DNA from 2 places in the Sporosarcina jeotgali genome. Region 2 is predicted to be linked to the other one. Evidence: a T-box and tRNA genes for the amino acid it is inferred to sense, from the RefSeq annotation. Region 2 holds a T-box; the other holds one or more tRNA genes.
The links. A T-box is a leader RNA that pairs with one kind of tRNA and senses whether it is charged. The one in region 2 lies ahead of ileS (isoleucine--tRNA ligase), so its partner is inferred to be a tRNA-Ile.

Region 1 (4,257 bases), 1.2 Mb from region 2:
GGGGAGGTTTGGCACCTCGATGTCGGCTCATCGCATCCTGGGGCTGTAGTCGGTCCCAAGGGTTGGGCTGTTCGCCCATTAAAGCGGTACGCGAGCTGGGTTCAGAACGTCGTGAGACAGTTCGGTCCCTATCCGTCGCGGGCGCAGGAAATTTGAGAGGAGCTGTCCTTAGTACGAGAGGACCGGGATGGACACACCTCTGGTGTACCAGTTGTCTTGCCAAAGGCATCGCTGGGTAGCTATGTGTGGACGGGATAAATGCTGAAAGCATCTAAGCATGAAGCCCCCCTCGAGATGAGATTTCCCATTACGCAAGTAAGTAAGATCCCTCAAAGATGATGAGGTGGATAGGTCTGGTGTGGAAGCATGGCGACATGTGGAGCTGACAGATACTAATAGATCGAGGACTTTCCCAAATATAAGTTAAAGAATTGTGTGATTGTTTCGAGTTTCAATGTTGGTTTTATCCAGTTTTGAATGAACAAAAGTTCTTTCAAAAAAGTATTGCATTCTAATACTATGTAGTATATAATAGTAAATGTCCTTGAAACAGGACAAGCACATTTGTCTGGTAATGATGGCGAAGAGGTCACACCCGTTCCCATACCGAACACGGAAGTTAAGTTCTTCAGCGCCGATGGTAGTAGGGGGCTTCCCCTTGTGAGAGTAGGACGTTGCCAGGCAAGCGCAGTAATGCGTGATATATGGAGGATTAGCTCAGCTGGGAGAGCATCTGCCTTACAAGCAGAGGGTCGGCGGTTCGAGCCCGTCATCCTCCACCATACTTTGTGCCGGTGTAGCTCAACTGGTAGAGCAACTGACTTGTAATCAGTAGGTTGAGGGTTCAAGTCCTTTCGCCGGCACCACTTAGTACGAGCCATTAGCTCAGTTGGTAGAGCATCTGACTTTTAATCAGAGGGTCGCAGGTTCGAATCCTGCATGGCTCACCATTACTGTAATTAGATTACAGACTATCTAGAGATTATGCGGGTGTGGCGGAATTGGCAGACGCGCTAGACTTAGGATCTAGTGCCTTCGGGCGTGGGGGTTCAAGTCCCTTCACCCGCATCTCTTATGCGGAAGTAGTTCAGTGGTAGAATACGACCTTGCCAAGGTCGGGGTCGCGGGTTCGAATCCCGTCTTCCGCTCCACTGTAATTCACTAAGCATACCGTAAAGAAATAGTATATATGCGCCCGTAGCTCAATTGGATAGAGCGTCTGACTACGGATCAGAAGGTTGTGGATTCGACTTCTGCCGGGCGCGCCAATTTTTCTAATGTTAGATTTTGATTCGGGAAGTAGCTCAGCTTGGTAGAGCACTTGGTTTGGGACCAAGGGGTCGCAGGTTCGAATCCTGTCTTCCCGACCATCTTTTAAAGAGGGGCCTTAGCTCAGCTGGGAGAGCGCCTGCCTTGCACGCAGGAGGTCAGCGGTTCGATCCCGCTAGGCTCCACCAATCTTTAATATTCCATTTCATGGCGGCGTAGCTCAGCTGGCTAGAGCGTACGGTTCATACCCGTGAGGTCGGGGGTTCGATCCCCTCTGCCGCCATCCAAAGGACCTTTAGCTCAGTTGGTTAGAGCAGACGGCTCATAACCGTCCGGTCGCAGGTTCGAGTCCTGCAAGGTCCACCAGTATTGCTTTTTATTGCACGGAGGTATACCCAAGTTCGGCTGAAGGGATCGGTCTTGAAAACCGACAGGGGTGTCAAAACCCGCGGGGGTTCGAATCCCTCTACCTCCTCCATTTTTTCTTTAAATACCATTAAGAAGTGTCTTACAATTATCATTATCGCGGGGTGGAGCAAAGCGTCATACGAAGATGACGATTTGTAGAATTTCTTGAAAAGAAATTCGTAATCTTGCATAAGAAAATCTATAAGCGTTGCTTATGATATGTCTTACAATTATCATTATCGCGGGGTGGAGCAGTGGTAGCTCGTCGGGCTCATAACCCGAAGGTCACAGGTTCAAATCCTGTCCCCGCAACCAAATGGTCCCGTGGTGTAGCGGTTAACATGCCTGCCTGTCACGCAGGAGATCGCCGGTTCGATCCCGGTCGGGACCGCCATTTCTTGTAATACATAGTTTATTAAATCCTATGTGGCTCAGTAGCTCAGTCGGTAGAGCAAAGGACTGAAAATCCTTGTGTCGGCGGTTCGATTCCGTCCTGAGCCACCATTTATGCGGGTGTAGTTTAGTGGTAAAACCTCAGCCTTCCAAGCTGATGATGAGGGTTCGATTCCCTTCACCCGCTCCAAATTGGGCCTATAGCTCAGCTGGTTAGAGCGCACGCCTGATAAGCGTGAGGTCGGTGGTTCGAGTCCACTTAGGCCCACTATTCCGCAGTAGCTCAGTGGTAGAGCAATCGGCTGTTAACCGATCGGTCGTAGGTTCGAGTCCTACCTGCGGAGCCATATTACGGGGAAGTACTCAAGTGGCTCAAGAGGCGCCCCTGCTAAGGGTGTAGATCGCGAAAGCGGTGCGAGGGTTCGAATCCCTCCTTCTCCGCCATATTTGTTTGGCCCCTTGGTCAAGCGGTTAAGACACCGCCCTTTCACGGCGGTAACACGGGTTCGAATCCCGTAGGGGTCATACTTAAAAGTTCCTAGTTGCGATATCGCAACTAGGAACTTTTTTTGTTACTTGTTATCGGTGTAACTGTCTTTGCGACGATATGGAATGTCGCCTAACTCTGATTCGATTCCTTCCTCATCCAGTTCTTCTTCGTATGCTAACGTGGTATCCCCGCGAATGATGCCAGAAGGTTCACCCTCTAAGTTACTTGTGGCAATCACGTCAATGTCTTCCGTGCTTTCGTCTTCAATTGCAGTATCATATAGTGACTCGTAATCGTCATGATCTCCTGTAAAGTCAGAGGGAGTTTCTGACGTGCCTGATTTTGCGATTTCTTCAAAGCTGTCAATGGGATCTTTAAATACGCCTTCACGTCTATCCGAAAATGTATTAGGATTGGCCATCTTCAACAAATCATCTTCTACAGGGCGGTCGTCCGGAACTTCTTGGACCGCGTCATCTACGCAGAACGGTGTATAAGGAACCGCTTCGAGACGTTCGTAAGGAATTTCCTTGCCGCATTTCTCACATACTCCATATGAACCGTCTTTCATATTTTCTAATGCTTTTTGCACCTTCTCCAGCTCATCACTTGCATGTACATTCAGTGCCCTGTCTTTTTCCCGGTCATATAATTCTGTCCCCATATCTGCAGGGTGGTTGTCATAGGTGGACAGCTCTCCAATTTCCTCTCGTTGACTTTCTTCTACATCGGTTCGCTCTTCAGTCAAAGTCAGCTCATCCTGCAGACGGAGCAGCTCTTTTTTTAACGTCATTGTTTGGTCTTTAGTTAACATTACGTTCACGTCCTTTATGGATTTACGTTCTAGTATGATTCAGAACAGCAGAATTACTTATAGGTCAGCTGTTAATTCAATGATTTCCTTTTTTGCTGTGTTATTAAACCTTTTGCATTCCATTTACGAAATATGGATATCTGCATAAAAAAGAGGCTATTCCAGAAATCAGTTTACACTGACGCTGTACAGCCTCTTTTAATAACTCTTTAGTTTGTGGTAAGATGCCCAATCAGTAATCCGATTGCAAGCAGCAGGCAGAAGAACGTATTCGTTTGAGCTGTGTATTTCATTGCAGGCATAACTTGCAAAGGCAGCTCAAATTTCTTGAAAATTTTAATTGCGCTAATTGGTTTCTTTACACAAAGAATTACCAGAAGACTCCATGGTGTAAGTCCGCCAAAAAGTACAAGGGCAAAAATCCAAGCAAATGCGAGGACAAAGAATCCGGTTTGAATGCGAATTGCATTTGCACGTCCCAACAAAATCGCTAGTGTTTTTCTGCCGCCGAGTTTATCGCCCTCCAAATCGCGGATATTGTTCGCCATCATAATCGCAGCGACCAGTAAGACACTTGGGATCGACAGTAAGACTGCGCGCTCTGATACGGTTCCAGTCTGGATATAAAATGCGATAAGGACTAATAGCATCCCCATGACGACACCAGAGAACAGTTCGCCGAGCGGCGTGTAGGCGATTGGGTAAGGACCGCCTGTATAGAAGTATCCGATCGCCATAGATATCAGTCCGACTGCTGCAAGCCACCAAGAGGTCTGCATACAGATATAGATACCCAAGAGAACTGAAACACCGTATAAGCAAAGTGCCAAGTTTAAAATGGTTTTCGGATTTACTTTATTTCGTACGATTGTTCCACCTATGC
Region 2 (4,257 bases):
GAAGAAGCGGCAGCGCAAGAAACAGCGGCTAAGCAGCAAGCAGCTCCAACAATGCCGGAGCGGAAGCCGAGTAAACAAACTTCCATGAAAAATGCTCCCCTGCCTAAACAGAATCGCAAGGAACCCCAGACTGGCGGGAACATTGTGAGCTTACAAAGCGTCCAAAAATCATCAAAAGTTATTTTAGTTGAGCCCCGTGTCTATGCAGAAGCACAAGATATCTCGGAACATCTGACCAGCAAACGTGCAGTCATAGTGAATTTACAGCGTATCGACCGTGAACAGGGAATTCGGATTGTTGATTTCCTTAGCGGTGCAGTGTATGCGTTGAATGGAGATATCCAGCGGATTGGCACAGATATTTTCCTTTGCGTTCCGGAAAACGTAGAAGTGAATGGCTCAATCTCCGACTATTTGAACGAAAGAAACTAAATGAGGTGTACCAACCGTAATGGCAGAATTATTAATTCGACTGTATCAAATAATTACGTATGCTCTTTCCATCTATTCCGTTTTACTCGTCATCTATATTTTGATGTCGTGGGTACCAGCTTCTCGAGAGACTAAGTTCGGCAGGATCCTAGCGAAAATTGCAGAACCTTATTTAGGATTCTTCCGGAACTTCATTCCTCCTCTTGGAATGATTGATATCTCCCCAATTATTGCGTTGTTTGCACTGCAGCTAATCGGGCAGGGTCTGACACCTGTATTTAATTTCTTTTTGCGTTTACTTTAATGCGTTGCATTTAACAATCATATTGTTGGACCAGTCCTCACGCTGTGGGGATTTTTCTATAAGGAGACGAGTACAATGGACGGCATCTTACAACACTTTAGAAAAGAAGAGCAGCCTTTTATTGAAATGGCGATGGACTGGGCAAGAGAGGTCGAGGATCTGTATTCTCCTAAATTGACCGACTTTCTAGATCCGCGTCAGCGTTTTATTGTGGAATCCGTTGTTAAGGGAAGCGGTTTGCTAGTGGCGGAGGATGGTGGATTTGAAGGGGCAGAGCGCAAGCGGATGCTCATTTATCCTGATTACTATGAACCGGCTCGCGAGGACTTTCAAATCGATGTTTTCGATGTGCGTTACGCATCCAAGTTCTTGACGCTGGAGCATCCTGCAATTTTAGGAGCATTGATGGGACTTGGTCTTGATCGTGCGAAATTTGGTGATATCCGGTTGAAAGACGGCGACGTCCAACTCGCAAGTGTATTGGAGCTAAGCACGTATTTGACTGCTAATTTCACATCTGCCGGTAAAGCTAAAATCCATTTGACTGAACTGTCCGATCGTGAAGACTGGATTACACTTGAGGAAGTGTGGCTGGAAGAAACCCAAATCATTAGTTCACTCCGGCTGGACACGGTCATCGCAGCGCTGTTGAATGTTGCGCGCCAGAAATCTTCTGCGTATATTCACGGCGGGAAAGTTAAAGTGAATTGGCGTGTGGTGGATCAGCCATCATTTGAGTTAAATGAATCAGATGTGCTTTCCATCCGTGGACATGGCCGGTTTAAAATGATTGCGATTGAAGGCAGGACTAAAAAGGATAAAATTCGTTTAGTAACTGGGAAGTTGGAATGATTTTTATGGACAGACTTTAGAAAAAGTCTGTTTTCTGTTATAGTCAACGATATAACGTATAACGAACATCAAAAGGGGAGAGACTTGCATGGCGCTTACACCAATTGATATACATAATAAAACGTTCGGCAGCAGATGGCGTGGATATGATGAAGATGAGGTTAATGAATTCCTCGAGCAGCTCATGAAAGACTATGAAAACTTGCTTGAAGAGAACAAAGAACTTACGCGTAAATTGAAAGAAACAGAAGATCAAGTTGCGCATTTCAATGCAATTGAAGAAACGCTGCAAAAATCGATTATGATCGCCCAAGAAGCTGCGGAAGATGTGCGCAGAAATTCTACTCAAGAGTCTAAGCTCATCATTAAAGAAGCGGAAAAGAATGCAGATCGCATCGTCAACGAAGCATTGTCACGTTCACGTGAAATTTCAATCGAGATTGAGGATTTGAAAAAGCAGTCTAAAGTATTCCGCAATCGCTTCCGCATGCTGATTGAAGCACAGCTGGATTTGGTGAAAATGGACGATTGGGACACGCTTCTCGATTATGAACAGAACACGAAACAGCTGGAAGCTGCAGCAGATAACGAGTAACAGACACTTGACTTTATGGGCTGTTCGCCCCTATAATATGGTTCATATTGAATGACAGGCATTGAAAGAGACAGTACTTTCCAAGTAGGCTGTGATTTAGCGAGTCGGGGATAGTGAGAGCCCGATTGCAGGTTGGAAAGGAAGATCACTCTGGAGCCGGATTGCAGCAGCAATCCCGGAGCACACCCCGTTACGGTGTTCGAGAGGCAGTCGTGATTTCTATACGGCTGCAACTAGGGTGGTATCGCGAGCACAGTCCTCGTCCCTTTTACAGGGACGGGGATTTTTTGATGTTTTATTTTTATTCAAAGAAATCAATTTGTCGACACGAAACACCGTCATTAATGAGTTATTATTTCAAAGGAGGAATTGGAATGGATTATAAAGACACGCTGCTTATGCCGAAAACTGACTTTCCGATGAGAGGCGGTTTACCGACGAAAGAACCGCAAATGCAAGAACAGTGGGAAAAAGACAACATGTATGCGAAAGTTCAGGAACGGACAAAAGGGAAACCGACGTTCATCTTGCATGACGGACCTCCATATGCAAACGGAGACCTCCACATGGGTCACGCGCTTAACAAAGTTCTGAAAGATATTATCGTGCGTCACAAATCCATGACGGGCTTCCATGCACCCTACGTTCCAGGCTGGGACACACACGGTCTGCCAATCGAACAGGCACTTGTGAACAAAGGTGTAAAGCGTAAAGAGCACAGCATTGCTGAGTTCCGTGAAATGTGTAAAGACTATGCACTTACTCAAATCGACAACCAGCGCACACAATTTAAACGTCTGGGTGTTCGCGGTGATTGGGATAATCCATACATCACATTAAAACCTGAATTTGAATCACGTCAAATTAAAGTATTCGGGGACATGGCGAAAAAAGGCTATATCTATAAAGGCTTAAAGCCTGTCTACTGGTCACCATCATCTGAAACAGCGTTAGCTGAAGCGGAAATTGAGTACCAAGACAAAAAGTCGCCATCCATCTACGTAAGCTTCCCGGTCCGTGATGGCAAAGGGGTATTAGAGTCGGACGTCACTATCTTAATCTGGACAACAACGCCATGGACAATTCCAGCAAACTTAGGAATTTCGGTACACCCTGACTTTGTTTATACAATTGTAGAAGCAAATGATAAAAAGTTCTTAGTTGCAAAAGACTTGGTCGAAGGTCTTGCTGCTGAACTAGGATGGGAAGATTACACGACAGCAGGGGAATTCAAAGGACGCGAACTCGAGCGCATCACTGCGAGTCACCCGATTTACGATCGTGAATCACTTGTGATGCTCGGTGAACACGTAACTGCTGATGCTGGTACGGGGTGTGTTCATACAGCTCCAGGACACGGTGAAGATGACTTCTACGTCGCGAAACAGTATGGACTTGGCGTCTTATCTCCAATTAACGACCGTGGGGTTATGACTGCAGAAGCCCCATTGTTTGAAGGACTATTCTATGAGGATGCAAACAAAGCCGTTACAGAAAAGCTTAAAGAAGTAGGAGCACTGGAAAAGCTTTCGTTCTTCACGCACTCATATCCGCATGACTGGCGTACGAAAAAGCCGGTTATTTACCGTGCTACTGCTCAGTGGTTTGCGTCGATTGAATCATTCCGGGATGAACTGCTTGAAGCGATCCGCAAAACGGACTTCACGCCGTCTTGGGGGGAGACACGACTCTATAACATGGTGCGCGACCGCGGAGACTGGTGTATTTCACGTCAGCGCGTGTGGGGTGTTCCGATTCCTGTGTTCTATGCAGAAGACGGCGAACCGATTATTACGGATGAAACAATCGATCACATCTCAACGTTGTTCCGTGAACACGGTTCTAACATTTGGTTCGAATGGGAGACGAAAGATTTGCTGCCGAAAGACTTCTCTCATGAAGGCAGCCCGAATGGAACATTTACGAAAGAAACGGACATTATGGACGTTTGGTTCGACTCAGGTTCTACACACCAAGGTGTTCTTGTGGAGCGTGATGATCTTTCATATCCAGCAGATCTCTATCTGGAAGGATCTGACCAGTATCGCGGATGGTTCAACTCATCTTTGACAAC

Region 1: it encodes a tRNA-Ile, which carries the amino acid that the T-box ahead of ileS (isoleucine--tRNA ligase) is inferred to sense. The anticodon was not compared.

Annotation. Positions count from the first base shown of each region.
Region 1 covers NZ_CP116341.1:2,177,859-2,182,115, reverse strand. Annotated here, with positions in the region: rRNA gene PGH26_RS10845 (23S ribosomal RNA) at 1-416, shown strand, start outside; rRNA gene rrf (5S ribosomal RNA) at 568-683, shown strand; tRNA gene PGH26_RS10835 (tRNA-Val) at 707-782, shown strand; tRNA gene PGH26_RS10830 (tRNA-Thr) at 791-866, shown strand; tRNA gene PGH26_RS10825 (tRNA-Lys) at 875-950, shown strand; tRNA gene PGH26_RS10820 (tRNA-Leu) at 987-1,068, shown strand; tRNA gene PGH26_RS10815 (tRNA-Gly) at 1,077-1,151, shown strand; tRNA gene PGH26_RS10810 (tRNA-Arg) at 1,192-1,268, shown strand; tRNA gene PGH26_RS10805 (tRNA-Pro) at 1,294-1,370, shown strand; tRNA gene PGH26_RS10800 (tRNA-Ala) at 1,382-1,457, shown strand; tRNA gene PGH26_RS10795 (tRNA-Met) at 1,479-1,552, shown strand; tRNA gene PGH26_RS10790 (tRNA-Ile) at 1,559-1,635, shown strand; tRNA gene PGH26_RS10785 (tRNA-Ser) at 1,655-1,747, shown strand; tRNA gene PGH26_RS10780 (tRNA-Met) at 1,918-1,992, shown strand; tRNA gene PGH26_RS10775 (tRNA-Asp) at 1,996-2,071, shown strand; tRNA gene PGH26_RS10770 (tRNA-Phe) at 2,106-2,181, shown strand; tRNA gene PGH26_RS10765 (tRNA-Gly) at 2,187-2,260, shown strand; tRNA gene PGH26_RS10760 (tRNA-Ile) at 2,265-2,338, shown strand; tRNA gene PGH26_RS10755 (tRNA-Asn) at 2,343-2,417, shown strand; tRNA gene PGH26_RS10750 (tRNA-Ser) at 2,424-2,514, shown strand; tRNA gene PGH26_RS10745 (tRNA-Glu) at 2,524-2,595, shown strand; gene PGH26_RS10740 (TraR/DksA C4-type zinc finger protein) at 2,643-3,374, opposite strand; gene PGH26_RS10735 (1,4-dihydroxy-2-naphthoate polyprenyltransferase) at 3,584-4,257, opposite strand, start outside.
Region 2 covers NZ_CP116341.1:983,659-987,915, forward strand. Annotated here, with positions in the region: gene PGH26_RS04565 (cell division protein SepF) at 1-432, shown strand, start outside; gene PGH26_RS04570 (YggT family protein) at 452-736, shown strand; gene PGH26_RS04575 (YlmH family RNA-binding protein) at 812-1,588, shown strand; gene PGH26_RS04580 (DivIVA domain-containing protein) at 1,677-2,183, shown strand; T-box leader at 2,236-2,453, shown strand; gene ileS (isoleucine--tRNA ligase) at 2,558-4,257, shown strand, end outside.